2 regions of the Bacillus xiamenensis genome follow, and region 1 is predicted to be linked to the other one. Evidence: riboswitches for the same ligand, from Rfam matches in the RefSeq annotation. Region 1 holds a riboswitch; the other holds the start of a gene.
The links. A riboswitch is a leader RNA that binds a small molecule or an ion and turns the genes downstream of it on or off. The one in region 1 is predicted to bind lysine.
Positions count from the first base shown of each region.

Region 1 (8,965 bases):
ATGACTGGCGACCTAGCTTGTTCGCATATTTCTATGTTTGATGAGAAGAATGTTGGGGCAACATACATGGTAAATGAAGCGGAAAGGGAGTTATGTCATATGCTTAGAACCATTCTGATGATCATCGGTGCGATTGTTGTCATTGGTGCGATTATACGGTTTATTTTTTAATTCATTTCATAAAAAATGATTCGTAAGCATTTCATTCGCAAGTCACATGGGTAGATGCTATACTAAAAAGCATAATTTACATTGGAGGAATGAATAATGGCAATCGTAAAAGCGACTGACGCAACATTTTCACAAGAAACTGCAGAAGGTGTTGTTCTTGCAGACTTTTGGGCACCGTGGTGCGGACCTTGTAAAATGATCGCTCCAGTTCTTGAAGAACTTGATCAAGAAATGGGCGATAAAATGAAAATTGTTAAAATTGATGTGGATGATAACCAAGAAACTGCTGGTAAATACGGCGTTATGAGTATCCCAACACTTCTTGTTTTAAAAGACGGAGAAGTCGTCGAAACGTCTGTTGGTTTCAAACCAAAAGAAGCACTAGCTGAGCTTGTCAACAAACATCTATAAACCGATTTTGCCCATGCGGCATAATCCCTAAAGCGGTTCTCGTATAGTCGAGAGCCGCTTTTCTTTCAACATGGTATAAAACAAATGTTCGTGATACACTAGAAGGAGTGAAAGAGGAAAACAAGGACGGATGAAAATATGAACAAATTGATCAAAGAAAAGCTGTCAGTCTTACCTGATCAACCAGGCTGCTACTTAATGAAAGATAAACAAAATACGGTCATTTATGTAGGGAAGGCAAAGGTATTAAAAAACAGGGTGCGGTCTTATTTCACTGGATCTCATGATGCCAAGACGCAGCGGCTTGTCGGTGAAATTGAAGACTTTGAATACATTGTCACAACTTCCAATATTGAGGCGCTCATTTTAGAGCTGAATTTAATTAAAAAGTATGACCCGAAATATAACGTCATGCTCAAGGACGACAAAACGTATCCTTTTATTAAAATTACGAATGAACGGCATCCGAAGCTGATCGTCACCCGCAATGTGAAAAAGGATAAAGGAAAATACTTCGGTCCATATCCGAACGTGCAAGCAGCTCGAGAAACGAAAAAGCTGCTCGACCGCTTATATCCGCTTAGGAAATGTGCAACACTCCCTGACCGCGTCTGTCTTTATTATCATCTTGGCCAATGTCTCGCCCCGTGTGTGTATGACATTTCTGAGGAAACGAATAAGCAGCTCGTGGATGAAATCACAAGGTTTCTAAACGGAGGGCATCAGCAAATTAAGAAAGAATTAACTGAGAAGATGCAAGAAGCGGCTGAACAACTAGAGTTTGAGCGGGCAAAAGAACTGAGAGATCAAATCGCATACATTGACTCAACGATGGAAAAGCAGAAGATGACGATGAGTGACCTATCCGATCGTGATGTATTTGCCTATGCTTATGATAAAGGCTGGATGTGTGTCCAAGTTTTCTTTATCAGACAAGGGAAATTAATTGAGCGCGATGTCAGTTTGTTCCCTATGTATCAAGACCCTGAGGAAGAATTCCTAACGTTTGTGGGGCAGTTTTATGAAAAGAACAACCATTTTCTGCCGAAGGAAATTTTGGTGCCAGACAGCGTCGATCAAGAGATGATTGAGCAATTGCTTGAAACGAATGTTCATCAGCCCAAAAAAGGAAAGAAAAAGGATTTGCTTTTACTTGCACATCAAAATGCCAAAATCGCTCTCAAAGAAAAATTCTCGCTTATCGAGCGTGATGAAGAACGGACAATTGGGGCGGTTAAGCAGCTCGGCGATGCACTTAATATTTATATGCCCTACCGGATCGAGGCATTTGATAACTCCAATATTCAAGGAGCAGACCCAGTTTCCGCTATGGTTGTCTTTCAGGACGGGAAGCCATATAAAAAGGAATATCGAAAATACAAAATTAAAACTGTTGCAGGGCCAGATGATTATGCCTCCATGCGTGAAGTCATTAGAAGGCGGTATACACGTGTGTTAAAGGATGAGCTGCCGCTGCCAGATTTGATTTTAATTGACGGAGGAAAAGGACAGATCAACGCAGCCATAGATGTGCTCGAAAATGAATTAAATCTGTCTGTTCCTGTGGCAGGTCTTGTGAAAGATGAAAAACACCGGACATCGAATCTTATGATGGGTGATACGCTTGAAATTGTGGCACTAGAGCGTAACAGCCAGGCCTTTTATTTATTGCAGCGTATTCAAGATGAAGTGCACCGGTTTGCCATCAGCTTTCACAGGCAACTACGCGGAAAAAATGCATTTCAATCTATTTTAGATGATGTGCCAGGTATCGGAGAAAAACGTAAAAAGCAGCTGCTTAAACAGTTTGGCTCTGTGAAAAAGATGAAAGAAGCCTCTATCCAAGATTTTCAGGACGCAGGTATTCCGAAACAAACGGCTGAACTTTTAATGGAGGCATTAAAAAAATAGATTGTACTTTCTCCAAAAGTCTGTTAAAATGTGACTAATTTAATAAATGAACGTGTTGTTTGTTGAAGATAGAGGTGCGAACTTCAAGAGTAGGCCTTCAGAGATCGATGGGATCTAAGAAGAGGGCTGAAAGGGGAGCGTCGCCGAAGTGAATAAAATCCACTCATTTTATTCGCTGGCTGTACATTGAAGAAATGTAGGGCTGTCAAGAATTCATTTCTTGGAGGGCTATCTCATTGTTTGCATCGTTTGATGATGATTTTAAAGCAATGGGAGATTTGTTCTCTCATTGCTTTTTTATTTGCAGTGAACAGAGCAGTCTCCGCAGCCTCTTCTCTCACACGTGATCTTTTGAAAAAGGGTGGTAGACATGGGACTAATTGTACAAAAATTTGGCGGAACATCCGTTGGATCAACAGAAAAAATTCGCAAAGCCGCAGAGAGAGTCATCGCTGAACGCGAGGCAGGAAATGATGTGGTCGTGGTTGTGTCTGCGATGGGCAAATCAACGGATGTTCTAGTAGACCTAGCGAAAGAACTCACAGATGATCCAAGCAAAAGAGAAATGGATATGCTGCTCACGACTGGAGAGCAAGTGACCATTTCGTTATTGGCGATGGCACTGCAGGCAAAAGGCTATGACGCCATTTCCTTTACAGGCTGGCAGGCTGGGATGAAAACAGAGAAGGTGCACGGAAATGCAAGAATCGTGGACATTGATGAATCAAGAATCAAAGAGGAGCTAAGTGCGGGAAAAATCGTCGTTGTAGCAGGCTTCCAAGGGATTGCGGATGATCTACATATTACAACACTCGGACGAGGTGGATCAGATACGACGGCTGTGGCACTAGCTGCGGCACTCAAAGCGGACAAATGTGATATTTATACGGACGTACCAGGCGTGTTTACAACAGATCCGCGTTATGTGCCGTCTGCGCGAAAACTCGCAGGTATTTCATACGATGAAATGCTTGAGTTAGCCAATTTAGGAGCTGGCGTGCTGCACCCGAGAGCGGTCGAGTTTGCGAAAAATTACCAAGTCCCTTTAGAAGTCCGTTCTAGTATTGAAAATGAATCGGGGACGTTAATCGAGGAGGAATCATCCATGGAACAAAATTTAGTGGTAAGAGGAATTGCATTTGAAGATCAGATGACACGCGTGACGGTGTGCGGGCTTTCAAGCGGTTTAACAACATTGTCGACCATTTTTACGACGCTTGCTAAGCAAAATATCAATGTCGATATCATCATCCAGTCCGTCACAAGCACGAATCAGACGTCAATTTCTTTCTCTGTTAAAACGGATGATTTGTCCAAAACAGTGGAAGTATTAGAAGAATACAAAGGCGCACTTGGCTATGAGCAGATTGAGACAGAAAGCAAATTAGCCAAAGTATCTATCGTTGGTTCTGGTATGGTTTCAAACCCAGGCGTTGCGGCTGAAATGTTCGCCGTGTTAGCTCAAAAAGACATCCAAGTCAAAATGGTCAGTACGTCTGAGATCAAAGTCTCAACCGTCGTGGATCGTGAAGATATGGTGAAAGCGGTAGAAGCCCTTCATGATGCGTTTGAATTATCAAAGGTGAGCGCAGCAGCTCACTCTTAGCATGTAGACAAACCCATGCATTCTGTATCAGTCCTGCGTGCCGGTGTTCACGAATGTCAAATTCGCTCCGGTACGCGTCCTTCCTAGACTGCAAAGGTTTTCTATCACACTAAAAAGAAGACAAAGGGCTAAAATAAAGTTCATTTTAGCTCTTTGTCAACAATCTGAGAGGTGGCCCCGGTACAACGGGGACACCTTTTTTATTGTGCTTTTGGAATGGCAACCCAGTGATCTTTTGATATTTCTACTAGCTCTGCATTCTGTAAATCATAAATATCTTCGTCCATCTGTTCTGCCGAAACGAATCTTTCCTTCTTTGCTTCTACTTTAGGATCAGGTATAGGGATAGCTGAAAGTAGCGATTTTGTGTAGGGGTGCTGTGGATTGTTGTAAAGCTCCTCACTTTCGGCTAATTCCACAATTTTCCCAGCATACATCACTGCTACTCGGTCACTAATATGTTTCACCATCGACAAATCGTGTGCAATGAATAAATAAGTCAACCCAAGCTTTTTCTGAAGATCCTCTAACAAGCGTACAATTTGCGCTTGGATAGAAACATCAAGTGCAGACAGAGGTTCATCACATACTATCAATTGTGGTTTGACGGCAAGCGCCCTTGCGATCCCAATTCTCTGGCGCTGTCCTCCGGAGAATTCATGAGGATACCGATCGGCATGTGAAGGCTTTAGGCCAACCATCTCAAGCAGTTCTTCCACCCTTTTTCTCCTTTCAGTGTTGGTTGTGCTTAACTTGTGGAGATCAAGCGCCTGTCCGATAATATCCAGCACTTTAAAGCGAGGGTTTAGAGAAGAATAAGGGTCTTGAAAAATCATCTGCATATGCCGTCGCATCGTTTTCATTTCTTTTTTCGACAGACGGTGGATTGGAATGCCTTGAAATAAGATATCGCCATCTGTTGGTTCGTTTAAGCGAAGGATCGCTCGGCCAGTGGTTGATTTCCCAGAACCTGATTCGCCAACAAGTCCCAGTGTCTCTCCACGTTTAATCAAAAAATCAATCTGATCAACCGCTTTTAGTACATGCCCTTTACCGATTTGAAAGTGCTGAGATAATGATTTAACTTCCAGTAAAGCCGGGTGATGTCTGAAATGCATGGCATCAAAATCTTTCTTGTTTTTTTTCTTTTCATGTAAACGAGGCAAAGCATTGAGAAGCTGTTGTGTATATGCATGCTGAGGGTTCTCAAACAATTCTTCTGTTGTATTTGACTCGACAATTTTTCCTTCTTTCATCACAACCACCCGATCACACATTCCGGCAACAACACCCAAGTCGTGTGTGATGAAAATAATCGATGTCCCAAATCGTTCTTGAATATCCTTCATCACATGTAAAATTTGGGATTGCATTGTTACATCGAGTGCGGTCGTTGGTTCATCTGCGATAAGCAAGGCTGGCTGAGAGGCTAAAGCGATGGCAATGACGATTCGTTGACGCATACCGCCAGAGAATTCATGCGGATATTGCTGATAGCGCTCCTCACTATGCTGAATCCCTACAAGTTTCATAAGGTCAATGGCCTGTCGTTTAGCTTCTTCTTTTGAAAGCTTCTTGCGTTTGATCAAGCTTTCGGCGATTTGGGGGCCGATCCGCATCGTTGGGTTGAGAGAAGTCATAGGGTCTTGAAAAATCATGCCAATATCATGACCTCTTACAGCCTGCATTTCTTTTTCCGTTTTTGTTGTGAGTTCTTCCTCCTGAAAGGTGATACTTCCTGATTTTAAAAAAGAAGGAGGTGATGGGAGGAGTTGTAAAATGCTCCGGGCAGTTACACTTTTCCCGCTTCCTGATTCCCCAACAATACCAAGTGTTTCTCCTTTGTTTACTTCAAAGCTAATACCACGGACAGCTTCTAATTCGCCATCCCGTGTGTGAAAAGATATATGCAAATCCTTCACTTTTAAAAGAGGTACTAAATCCTTCAATTTTTCCCACCACCTGTATGATATGGATATTGACTTTCAAATAAAGCTAGCATAAACTTTACTATACCGGTCGGAATAATGCAATTAACTTTTTGGAACGAACATTCATGTGAAAGGGGGAACGATGGGGTGTCGAGAATGGTAACTGTAAAACTTGATGAGATTAGCGGCATTTCTCATTCATCTTGGGTAAGTCGAATATTTCAAGACATTCAATCACGCCGCTCATATCAATTATTGCTATGGATTGTTGGTTTACCCGTGCATTTGTGTGTGTTTTTTTATTATTTACATAAGAGTAAACAAGATTCATATCTTCACGTATTAGAAGAAGTGAAGGCTCGTTTAGAGGCTTCCGGCGCTAAAGAGGAAATGAGAGCGGATATTCAGCAGCAAGTGTTGAGAAAAAAAGAATTCTTTCATGAAAAAATAGATCCACATGAGATCGACAGATTCACTCTTCAGTGGACAGAAGAAACCTTTCAAAAAATAGTCAAATTGAAAGTTGAGGAAGAGCTAAAAAAACAAGGCCGGGCGAAAGTCTCGTTTCATACGGTTTTTGCTTCACTATTATCTAACCGACTTTTTCTTATGGTGACATTGGTTCCAGGCTTACCAATGTACATTCTGCTTTTTTTATACCGACATGCATTCTTGAAATATGTCATTGAACGGCTGCTTATGAGTGTATTGGTGATTATCGGTGTAGTCATTCTTGTCTTTACCATTCTCTATTTCTCTCCATTTGATCCAGCAGTAAATATTCTTGGAGAATCCGCAACAAAGGAGCAAATCGCCGCTTTTAATCACCTATATGGTCTAGATCAGCCATATATTCAACAGCTTTGGAATGCTTTAAAAGGACTTTTCACATTTGATCTAGGAAAATCGTTTACCGGAAATGAAGAAGTGGCAACGAGCATAGCGAATAAATTTCCTATCACGCTCACATTAGCTGTTTGGTCACTCGTCATGGCGGTTGTGATTGCCATTCCAATAGGGGTTATTTCTGCGACAAGACCATATTCATTTTTTGATTATTCGTTCATGTTTATCGCATTACTTGGGTTGTCCATTCCAAACTTTTGGCAAGGACTCATTTTCATTTTGAACTTTTCGATTAAATGGAACTGGCTTCCCGCCACGTATTCCCCAGAAAATTGGTTATCTTTACTCATGCCAGTCATCGTCCTTGGTACGGGGTTAACTGCCTCGATTGCTCGGATGACTAGGTCATCAATGCTTGAAGTTATCCATGAAGATTACATGATTACAGCAAAAGCAAAGGGGCTAAGTCAGCAGCATATTCTATGGCGACATGGAATTGGCAATGCTATGATTCCGATTATTACCGTCATTGGACTGCTTTTCGGCGGCATGCTTGGAGGAGCGGCTGTTACAGAAAAGGTATTCAACATTAGTGGTATTGGAAGTTATATCGTTGATAAGCAGTTTATCCCTGATATTCCGAGTATTTTGGGAGGGGTTGTATATGTGGCGATTACAATCTCCGTCGTAAATGTCATCATTGATATTTTATATGCATTTTTTGATCCTCGTATTAGATCAAAGATGAAACAATATTGAAGTAGGTGTAGGCATGTCAGTAACGATGAAGTCAATTCACTCTCATGAGCAGCATCACGTGAAAAAGAGGTCTATCGAGTATATTGGCGCAAAATTCACATCTGTTGTATCAATTGTAATGGCCATTCTTTTCTTTATAAACAGTGTTGATATTGCGAATCAAACAGTGAAGCCAATGATGTTCAGTGTATCTTTAATTTACATTTTCTTTTCACTTATTCAAGTCGGTATTACATGGAAAATGAAGAATGATCTAGAAAAGACAGGTGTAATTCAAACCTTCACGAGGCGTCTAGGTTATGTGCAGCTGTTGAGTCTTTTCGCTGGTCATCTCATCATCACCGTTTTTGCCTTTAGTCTCATAAAAGAAAGAAGATCTCTGGCATATGTATTTGCTTATTACATGCTGATCAATCATATCGTGATCGTGGCTTTGTCGGCTCTCAACTTATTCAAACCCTATGTAACGGATTCCTTTCCGCTTGCTATGCTAACCCTGCTTGTTATCGGTCTCTTTTATACGGCAGTATTTGTGTTTGTCATCAAGCAGGAGGATAGAAAGGTATCACCGGCAGCGGGAACATATTTTGCTATTGCCCTTGTGCTTTCATCTGTGATGGGCAATGTATTTGCCCTTCTTCTTGCGATGCAGCTTATGGTGCAAACAGAACATATCAAAAAATATCGTTTTGAAAAATGGCATTCCATCTGGGAGAAAATAACGAGAAACCAAGCAGCGATGCTAGGACTGTTGTTCATTGGTTTTGTGTTCTCTCTGTCAATGTGGAGTGTATTTACCTTCGATTATGACTTGGCTGTCAAGAATCAATATGGCGCTATTTTGCAAACACCAAGTCTTGCTTATCCACTTGGAACTGATCAATTTGGCCGTGATGTATTTTCGCAAATTGTCTTTGGTGCAAGAATTTCTTTACTCGTTGGCTGCATTTCAACCCTTATTCCAGCCGTCATCGGAGGTTTTTTGGGGGCGATTGCTGGATACTACACGCCAAAAACAGATCATGTCATTATGCGGCTTCTGGATGTTCTTTATGCCATCCCGGGCATATTGCTGGCGATCGCTATCATTGCAGCATTCGGGGCTAATATTGTGAACTTGATCATTGCTCTTAGTGTAGGAGCGATTCCGACCTATGCCAGAACAATGCGTGCCAATGTCATGATGATTTCTAATTTAGAATATGTTCACTCAGCCCGTGCATTAGGTGCTAGTGACTGGTCTATTATTTTTAAAGAAATTGTCCCTAATTCACTGGCGCCAATGATTGTGAAAGCCACTTTGACAATTGGGTCGGCAGTGATTGCAACA
Region 1 is NZ_CP017786.1:2,841,609-2,850,573, forward strand. Features, by position in the region: gene trxA (thioredoxin) at 268-582, shown strand; gene uvrC (excinuclease ABC subunit UvrC) at 721-2,493, shown strand; lysine riboswitch at 2,555-2,732, shown strand; gene BK049_RS14470 (aspartate kinase) at 2,864-4,099, shown strand; gene BK049_RS20010 (ABC transporter ATP-binding protein) at 4,300-6,048, opposite strand; gene BK049_RS14480 (ABC transporter permease) at 6,178-7,635, shown strand; gene BK049_RS14485 (ABC transporter permease) at 7,649-8,965, shown strand, end outside.

Region 2 (8,965 bases), 460 kb from region 1:
CCTTGTTTGGTGCACTGTAATCTGCCTTTGTGTAGTTTGCTACTGTTGAAAGTGTATCTTCGTCAGCAAAGGCTTTTTGTCCAATACGCGCCGTTTGGGCCACGCCGTCATACAGATGGAATTGAAACAGCCCAAGGTTTCGTACGATGACTTCTCGATCATAAGAGCTTGTCAGAAATCGAGGGTGGTCCATCAGGGCTGAGCTGACATGGAACAATAGAAAGCTGCAGCACACCACATAATATGTTTTGATCGTCTTGGATGACGCTTTTGGTGATAACGGCTTACGCTTTAAGAGCCATGCCAGTACCAAGAAATCAATCAGCATCAGCACAAACAGCGGGTGGAACAATTCAGTCATACTGCTGCCCATATCTCCCATGTTCTTTGCTTGAAATAAAACGGGAATGGTAATGAAATCAATATAAAAACCGTAAAAGATCGTATTTGATATCAAGATCGCTGTGAGAATAAAATTTGCGGTCAATAAAAAAACCTTTTGTTTCGTTTCATTTAAAAAAAGAGCAATCCCAAACAAAGGGAGCAAAAAGCTGAGTGGATTGATCAAAAGCAGCCATTCGTGAAACAAATTGGCCGTTCTTATATGAAATCCGAATTGATAAATGATGTATGTTTTCATCCACATAAAGAGGATGGAGTACACTAAAAACCAGTGATTTTTGAAGAACGCTTTCATTTATGTAGCTCCTCACCATTCTGTATTCAGCTGCAAGCCAAAAACACTTATCTTAAAACTACTAAAAAAATGAGGAATGATCAATTCATATCTTGTCTTTTTTGCAAAACTCTTTTTTTCTTCTCCTAGAACTGCAATGGGATAGATATTCCGCAAATGACGGCGATGTAATAGCAGGTGACAATGGTCAGAGCAGCTAGTACGACTTGTTCCCCGGGGCTGCCTGTTTTGACATAAAAGGGAAGACGTACTTTAATGGTCGCTGGGAACAAAAATTTAATGCCGTTCACTGTTCCTGCATCGAGGATGAGATGGCTCGCCATCCCAACTAGCAACCCGGTACTTAGGCTGTCATTTGGAATGTATGTTGTCGCAATAAAATAAATGATCAGCAGAAATAATAAACTGTGTGTAAACGTGCGGTGGCCGAACACACTGCTAATCAGTGTGGAGAGCAGGGGGAACTTCCTGCCGATCTTACTTTTCGTATGACAAAGATCTGGGATGAGGGCGCCTGCTGATCCAGCAGCTGCCATAGTGACCGGGTCAAATCCATAATAGTAGGCGACGGCTGTGGAGGCGGCAATTCCGCCCATGATATGTGTTTTTCCTGTCATGATGCGTACTCCTGTTCTGTTTTTTGTTCAAGTACTCACTATATCAAGGGTGAATTCATTCAGCAAGACCTATTTCTAAAGAAAAAAGGACAAAATAGTTGGCTGATTGGAAAAACATTCTATAATAAGAAGGAAATCATGTTGACACTAACGATAAGGATGCGATTCGGATGAGTAATGCAGACATTTTAAAAGAAATTGTTCTTGTACATTATGAAGTCAGCCGTAAACTAAACCGCAAGTTACTTGAGTTAGAAAAAGACATCACGCCTCCGCAGATATATGCTCTTTCTATTTTGATACAAGGCAAAGTATCACATGCCGAAGAGCTAAAACAAAGACTTTCTCTAAACCCAGGTGCCGCCTCGATTGCACTCAATAAATTATGTGAGCAAGGCTATATTCAGAGAGAGCGGGACAAGGCGGACCAATCGCTTGTACGGTTAGAAGCCACAGAAAAAGGGCTGGCTATTTACGAAAAGCATACACGTCTTTTTGGAAGAGTGGTTCAGCATATGATGTCAGACTTCACAGAGGAAGACTTAAAGACATTTCTAGCTTATTTGCAAAAAATGAGAAAGACCTTTCATGATGAATGAGCCTTCTCCCCTTGTATAATGCTGAGTGCTGTAGCGCAAATTAAACAGGCAAAGGCATTTTATAAAAAGGGGGGAAGCAGCGATGTCATTTTTCCAAAAGGATAAAAAGGCGAAAAGTGAGAAAGACCATCAGCAGGTAGATCAGCTGTTAGAAGAAGCTAGTAAAGAACTAGCAGGCGATCCGCTTCAGGAAGCTGTACAAAAGAAGAAAAACAATCATCAATAAGCATGTAAAGGGCAGAGAAACGCTTCTCTGCCCAGCGTGTAGACAAACCCTCGCATTCTTTGTCAGTCCTGCGTGACGGTGCTCACGAATGTCAAATTCGCTCCGCTCCGGTACTCGTCCTTCCTAGACTGCAAAGGTTTTCAGTTCACGCTGAAAAGAAGACAAAGGGCTAAAATAAAGATCATTTTAGCCCTTTGTCCAACAATCTGGGGCAGAGAAAAGCTTCTCTGCCTTTTTTCTATGATTTTCCCTTTGACAGATGTGAGAATGTTTGATAACCTTCGTGTAGTAAAAAATGAATAGAAATCCTCACGCTATGTCTCAGTGAGGTAGAGGTTGCGCGGATGATGAGTCACTCATGGGAGAGATGGAATCGTAGATCATGAGAAAAAAGGCATCAGCGCCGAAGTGTAGAGAAAGCTCCAACTTTCTTTATGCTGGGTCTGCATTGAATAAATGCAGGACTGCCACGTCTTTGAAGCGTGGAGGGCTATCCGGAGATCAAGGTGTATGTTTTGAAAAGCATGGACTTTTGTTCAGGCTTTTTTTTATGTTCTGATTGTCTAAGAAAAGGGGATACTGCACAACAAGTGACCCCACATGAACATAAAGAATGCGAGTCATTGCTTCACAAATATATCAATGAAGATACTGCCGGGTCTGGTCCGAAGTGAATATAACGGAGGTACGAAAATGGAACAGACAAAAAAATGGGGTTTTTGGTTATTGACGGCTTTTGTCGTCGGAAATATGGTAGGGTCAGGCATCTTTATGCTGCCAAGTACACTTGCCCAGCACGCAAGTCCTTTAGGCGTGACGATGGCTTGGCTTGTCACAGGTGGCGGTGTGCTGATGATTGCATTTGTATTTGGACATTTGTCCATCCATAAGCCGCAGCTGACAGCTGGGCCACAAAGCTATGCGAGAGCGCTTTTTAAAGACCCGAAAAAAGGAAAAGCAGCCGGTTTTACAATGGTTTGGGGCTACTGGGTAGCGAGCTGGATTAGTAATGTCGCCATCATTACAAGTCTTGCCGGGTATTTAACAACCTTTTTCCCTATTCTAACCGTTAAGACGGAAATTTTGACCTTTGGGAAAGAAGCGATCACACTTGGTCAGCTCATGACTTTTATCGTATGTACCATCCTTCTATGGGGAACTCATACCATTTTAATCACAAGTTTAAGTGCAGCAAGTAAACTTAATTTTATTACGACCTTTTCAAAGGTGCTTGGATTTGTGCTTTTTATTGTAGCGGGCTTATTCGCATTCCAAACCGCATTATTTGAACATTATTACTTCCCTGTTGCAGCATCAGATGGAGAAGGAGTGCTCGGACTTGGAGGCCAAATTCACCATGCGGCTATTTCCACGCTTTGGGCATTTATCGGCATCGAATCTGCTGTGATTTTATCAGGAAGAGCGTCCTCGCAGCGTGATGTCAAACGTGCGACGATTACAGGACTTTTAATTGCACTGTCTATCTACATGATTATTACGCTGATTACGATGGGCGTCTTGCCGCATGATCAATTGCAAGGCTCAGACAAACCATTCGTAGATGTACTTCAGCTGATTATTGGGCCAGCTGGCGGGATTGTCATGGCACTTCTTGCAATCATTTGTTTATTTGGTTCGATGCTTGGCTGGATTTTACTAGGCTCTGAAGTACCGTATCAAGCAGCAAAGGCTGGCGATTTCCCAGCGGTATTTGCAAAAACAAACAAAAAGGGAAGCCCTGCCTTCGCTTTGACTGTCACAAATATCATGTCACAGCTGTTTATTTTTTCAGTCATGTCACGTACGATCAATGAAGCTTTTACCTTCTTAACAACATCAGCGACACTTGCGTATCTCATTCCGTATATCGTGTCGTCGATCTACAGCTTTAAGGTCATTATGCAAGGCGACACATATGATCTCCAAAAAGGCAATCGAGCAAGAGACGGGATCATCGCGCTTGCTGCTATGGGGTATTCAGCTTGGGTCATTATTTCAGGAACAGCTGATTTGAAAACATTTGGTCTTGGAATTGGTCTCTTCTTAGTAGGGATTTTGCTGTATCCATTCATGTCAAAGAAATTTGCTAAAGAAGCAGAATAAGCAAGACGTTTCTCCGCTGTTGGAGAAACGTCTTTTTTTTTATGATGCTGATGTTAATCGATCCACAATAAATTCAAGCTGACCTTCCAGTGATACAGGGTCATTAAAGAAGTAACCGATCGGATCAGTTTCGAATACGCGTTTGTTTTGGACAGCAGGAAGTGATGCCCAGATGCTGCTTTTATATACCTGCTCACCATTACTTTTTGAGCCGCTCCACGGACTGGTGAAAATATAGTCGCCTGCAAACTCTGGAAGTTTCTCAAGAGAAATGTTTGCATAACCGACACCGCTGTCGATGGCTTCTTTTTGGACGGCCTTCGGTGCTTTTAATTTCAACTCGTCATAAATAATTTCCCCGCCGCGTGCAAAGGTGTTTCCGAAAATATAAATGCCTTTATCAAATGGTGATACGATGGATACTGTTTTGTTTCCAACAGCTTTTGTTACCTTTGGTTTCACTTCTGCAATTTTGGCATCCCATTTTGTGATCCAATCTGCAGCTTTTTTTGATGTGCCTGTCATTTTACCGAATTCTTTTAGTTGATCCTTAAAAGAATATTGATTGTATTTAATTGCGACGGTTGGTGCAATTTTTTTGTATTGGTCAAATTTCTGATCTTCATCCCAAGCAATAATCATATCCGGCTTAAGTGCGGCTACCTTCTCAACAGAGGGGGCTTTCCCTAGATTTTGAACCCCATCCGTTTTTCCTTTATAGAAAGGGTTTTTAAAGATGGGCGCAGTTGCAGCAATTGGGGTTTTGCCAAGTGTTACGAGGTCCCCGTAGTAGCTTTCTGCAAGAAGCACAATTCGCTTCGGATTTTGGGGGAGTTCGACCTCACCCTTTACATCTTGATAGGTGATCGTGGCATCTTTTTTGGCGCCAGATTCTTTATTTGAAGTGCTGCCGCAAGCAGCGGTAAAAAGCATAAGGGTGATGAAGGAAATCAAAAGAAGTCCAGTTCGTTTATTCACAAAAGTTCTCTCCTATTCAGTTGTTTTTGATAATGATTCTCAATTTCGATTATATCGTAACATGATGGAAGCAAAAATGCATCGTCTATTTTAGGACCGAAATGAAAATGGTGAAATTCTCCCGGTTTTTTGGTGAAAATAAAGAAAATTATCAGAACAATGATTTCAAAAAGAAAAGAAAGTGATATACTAGACTTCGAGATTGATAATCATTATCAGTAATAAGAAATAGATATGAATGGAAAGGAAGAGACTGGTTTTGGGCTCACAATCGAATAAACAGCTGCCAGCCAAAGACGATGCAATCGATATTGTCACGAAGCCCTTTGGAACAGCAGTTGTTGTCATCATAGGAATCATTGCTTTAGCATTTGGTCTTTTTTTATCAGTATCGTTAGGAGCGGCAAACATTCATTTACACACCGTATGGGAAGCCGTCTTTTATTTTGATCCACAACAAACTTCACATCAAATCATTCGGGAATTAAGGCTGCCGCGTACAGTTGGGGCAGCACTCGTCGGTGCCTTTTTAGCCGTATCGGGTGCCATTATGCAAGGCATGACAAGAAATGCGCTTGCGTCTCCTGAAATCATGGGTGTGACAAATGGATCAGCATTTGCGATTGCCATTGCGTTTGCTTTTTTCCCAGGCCAATCTTCTTTCACATTAATTCTTTGGTCATTTGTAGGTGCGGCACTTGGTGCTTCTATTGTATTTGGTGTTGGGACTCTTTCAAAAGGGGGACTGACTCCTGTGAAGCTCGCACTAGCTGGTACGGCTGTTGGAGCACTTTTAAGCTCCATCTCCTCAGCGATTGCCATCCGCTTTGACGTCGCCCAAGATATGAGCTTTTGGTACGCTGGCGGCGTGGCTGGTGTGAATTGGAGCAATATTAAGATCATCATTCCAGTTGCGGTTGCAGGGCTAATTATCGCGATGATTCTTGCCCGCTCGATTACTGTTCTGAGCTTAGGTGATGAATTGGCCAAAGGACTTGGACAGTATACGCGAACTGTCAAGGTACTTGGAATATTGGTCGTGATTCTTTTAACAGGTGCTGCTGTGTCAGTTGCCGGTTCTATTGGCTTTATCGGGCTGGTGATTCCTCATGTTACTCGATTCTTGGTCGGAGTGGACTATCGCTGGATTATCCCATGCTCAGCTATTTTAGGAGCTGTTTTGCTCATTTATGCAGATATTGCTGCAAGGCTGGTCAATGCTCCTTTTGAAACGCCAGTTGGTGCCATTACAGCCATTATAGGCGTTCCTTTCTTCTTATATTTGGCTAGACGTGAAAGGAGCGGAATTTAAATGGAAATGGTACAGCAAGCAAAGAGAAAGAAATACAAACGAACGATGCTTATGATCTTTTTAGCGATCATGGCTGTGTTCCTGATCAGTTTAAATACCGGAGAAATTCGGATTTCTCCGATGGATACATTAAAAACATTTTTTGGATTCGGTAGTGAAATGGATGAGCTAGTGCTATTCGAGTTTAGACTTCCAAGGATGGTCATTGCTTTACTTGTTGGCGCTTCTATCGCTGTATCAGGTGCCATCTGGCAAGGCGTTTCTCAAAACGGTTTAGCTGATCCCGGCATTCTAGGTGTAAATGCGGGTGCAGGCTTTGCAGTTGTTTTGTTTATTTTTGCATTTCAAGGCTCGATGTCGAACTTAGGTGATTTCACGATATTTGTATTGCCGCTTTTCGCTTTTGCAGGTGCAGGCTTTGCTGCATTTCTCATTTATGTGCTGGCGTGGAAAAAGGGGATCACACCTGTTCGATTGATTTTAACTGGGATTGGTGTCAATGCTGCATTTTCAGCAGCCATTGTAGTGATTCAATTAAAAATGAACCCAAATGATTTTAACCAAGCCATTGTGTGGCTGTCGGGAAGCATTTGGGGCTCAAGCTGGACGTATGTCCTGTCTGTGCTGCCATGGATGCTGATTTTCTTAGTATTAGCGCTTGTAAGGGCACGCTACTTAAATATCATGAATTTAGGTGATCAATTGTCCTATGGCTTAGGGATTTCCGTTCATAAAGAAAGAAGTTTTCTCATGCTGATTGCAGTAGCATTAGCAGGTGCAAGTGTCGCTGTGGCAGGCAGTATTTCTTTCTTAGGATTAGCCGCACCACACCTTGCGAGAAAGCTTGTTGGACCGAAGCATCAAGGAATGATACCAGCTTCCGCTATGATCGGCGCACTACTATTATTACTCGCAGATACACTTGGCCGCGTCATACTTGCTCCATCAGAGGTGCCAGTAGGACTTGTCGTTTCTGCTTTAGGCGCACCGTACTTCATTTACTTATTGATGAAAACAAACTAATGAGGAAGGAGAGTACAACAGATGAAATCACTCGAAACAGAAAAGCTTTGTATTGGCTATCATGACCGTTTGATTGTCGACGATCTAAATATCAGTATCCCAAAAGGAAAGGTGACCACATTAATTGGACCGAATGGGTGCGGCAAATCAACGATTTTAAAAACCATGTCCCGTATCATGAAATCCCATCAAGGCGCTGTTTACTTAAATGGTCAGGCCATCCATCAAACGCCAACAAAAGAAATTTCAAAACAAATGGCGATTTTACCGCAGACTCCTGAAGCACCAAGTGGGCTGACAGTCTATGAGCTTGTATCATATGGGCGTTTTCCGCATCAAAATGGATTTGGACGTCTAACGAATGAGGATAAACGAATCATCAGATGGGCGCTTGAGGAGACGGGGATGATTGCCTTTCATGACCGTCCAATTGAAGCACTATCTGGTGGACAGCGTCAGCGTGTATGGATTGCAATGGCGCTCGCTCAGGAAACAGAGCTGCTACTATTAGACGAACCAACGACGTATTTGGATCTTGCTCATCAGCTCGAAATTCTTCAGTTATTAGAACGCTTAAATAAAGAGCAGGGACGAACCGTACTGATGGTGATTCATGACCTGAATCATGCAGCGCGCTTTTCACATTACATGATTGCCCTCAATCAAGGGAAAGTCATTAAAGACGGTACGCCTCATGAGGTCATGACCAAAGAGGTACTTAGTCAGGTGTTCCACATTGATGCAGAAATCGTTCTTGATCCTAGAACGAATAAGCCGATTTGTTTAACATATGATTTAATGAATCATGAAAGAAAGCTAGAAGCTGTGAACGGGTAATAGGTGGACAAAAAACTCGGTAGGGATACCGGGTTTTTTTCGTCTTCTGAAAATATGGTGCTGCTTTTTTTCAAGTCGATCTTTTTTCGCTTTTATGCAGAAAAGAGGTATTTTTTTACTTTAGACAATGGTAATATACGGTTAGAGATCATAGCTAGAAAGGAAAGAGATGCGTGGAAACAGCAAAAATATTGATTGCAGATGACGAAGAAGCAATTGTAAAAATGGTTGAACGCGTATTAAAAAAAGAAGGATTTCAACATATTTATAAAGCCTACCATGCAGATGAAGCATTAGATATTGTGAAGAACGAGGACATTCACCTTTTACTTCTAGATGTGATGATGCCCGGTAAGTCTGGCTTTGATGTTTTGCCTGAAATAAGGAAATATACGAAATCACCCATTTTCTATTTAACAGCTAGAACGTCTGATGTAGATAAATTGACTGGATTTGCACAAGGTGCAGATGATTACATCACAAAGCCTTTTAATCCGCTAGAGCTAGTGGCAAGAATTAAGGCGCACTTAAACCGAACATATATCTCCTTACAGGAGGAGCAGGAAGAGGCTC
Region 2 is NZ_CP017786.1:2,385,126-2,394,090, forward strand. Features, by position in the region: gene BK049_RS12045 (LTA synthase family protein) at 1-697, opposite strand, end outside; gene BK049_RS12050 (metal-dependent hydrolase) at 823-1,314, opposite strand; gene BK049_RS12060 (MarR family winged helix-turn-helix transcriptional regulator) at 1,485-1,913, shown strand; gene sspJ (small acid-soluble spore protein SspJ) at 1,996-2,139, shown strand; lysine riboswitch at 2,462-2,640, shown strand; gene BK049_RS12070 (amino acid permease) at 2,833-4,242, shown strand; gene BK049_RS12075 (iron-hydroxamate ABC transporter substrate-binding protein) at 4,282-5,220, opposite strand; gene BK049_RS12080 (FecCD family ABC transporter permease) at 5,480-6,532, shown strand; gene BK049_RS12085 (FecCD family ABC transporter permease) at 6,533-7,555, shown strand; gene BK049_RS12090 (ABC transporter ATP-binding protein) at 7,577-8,392, shown strand; gene BK049_RS12095 (response regulator transcription factor) at 8,566-8,965, shown strand, end outside.
Region 2: it holds a riboswitch for lysine, as region 1 does, so the genes downstream of both, BK049_RS12070 (amino acid permease) here and BK049_RS14470 (aspartate kinase) in region 1, are expected to answer to the same signal.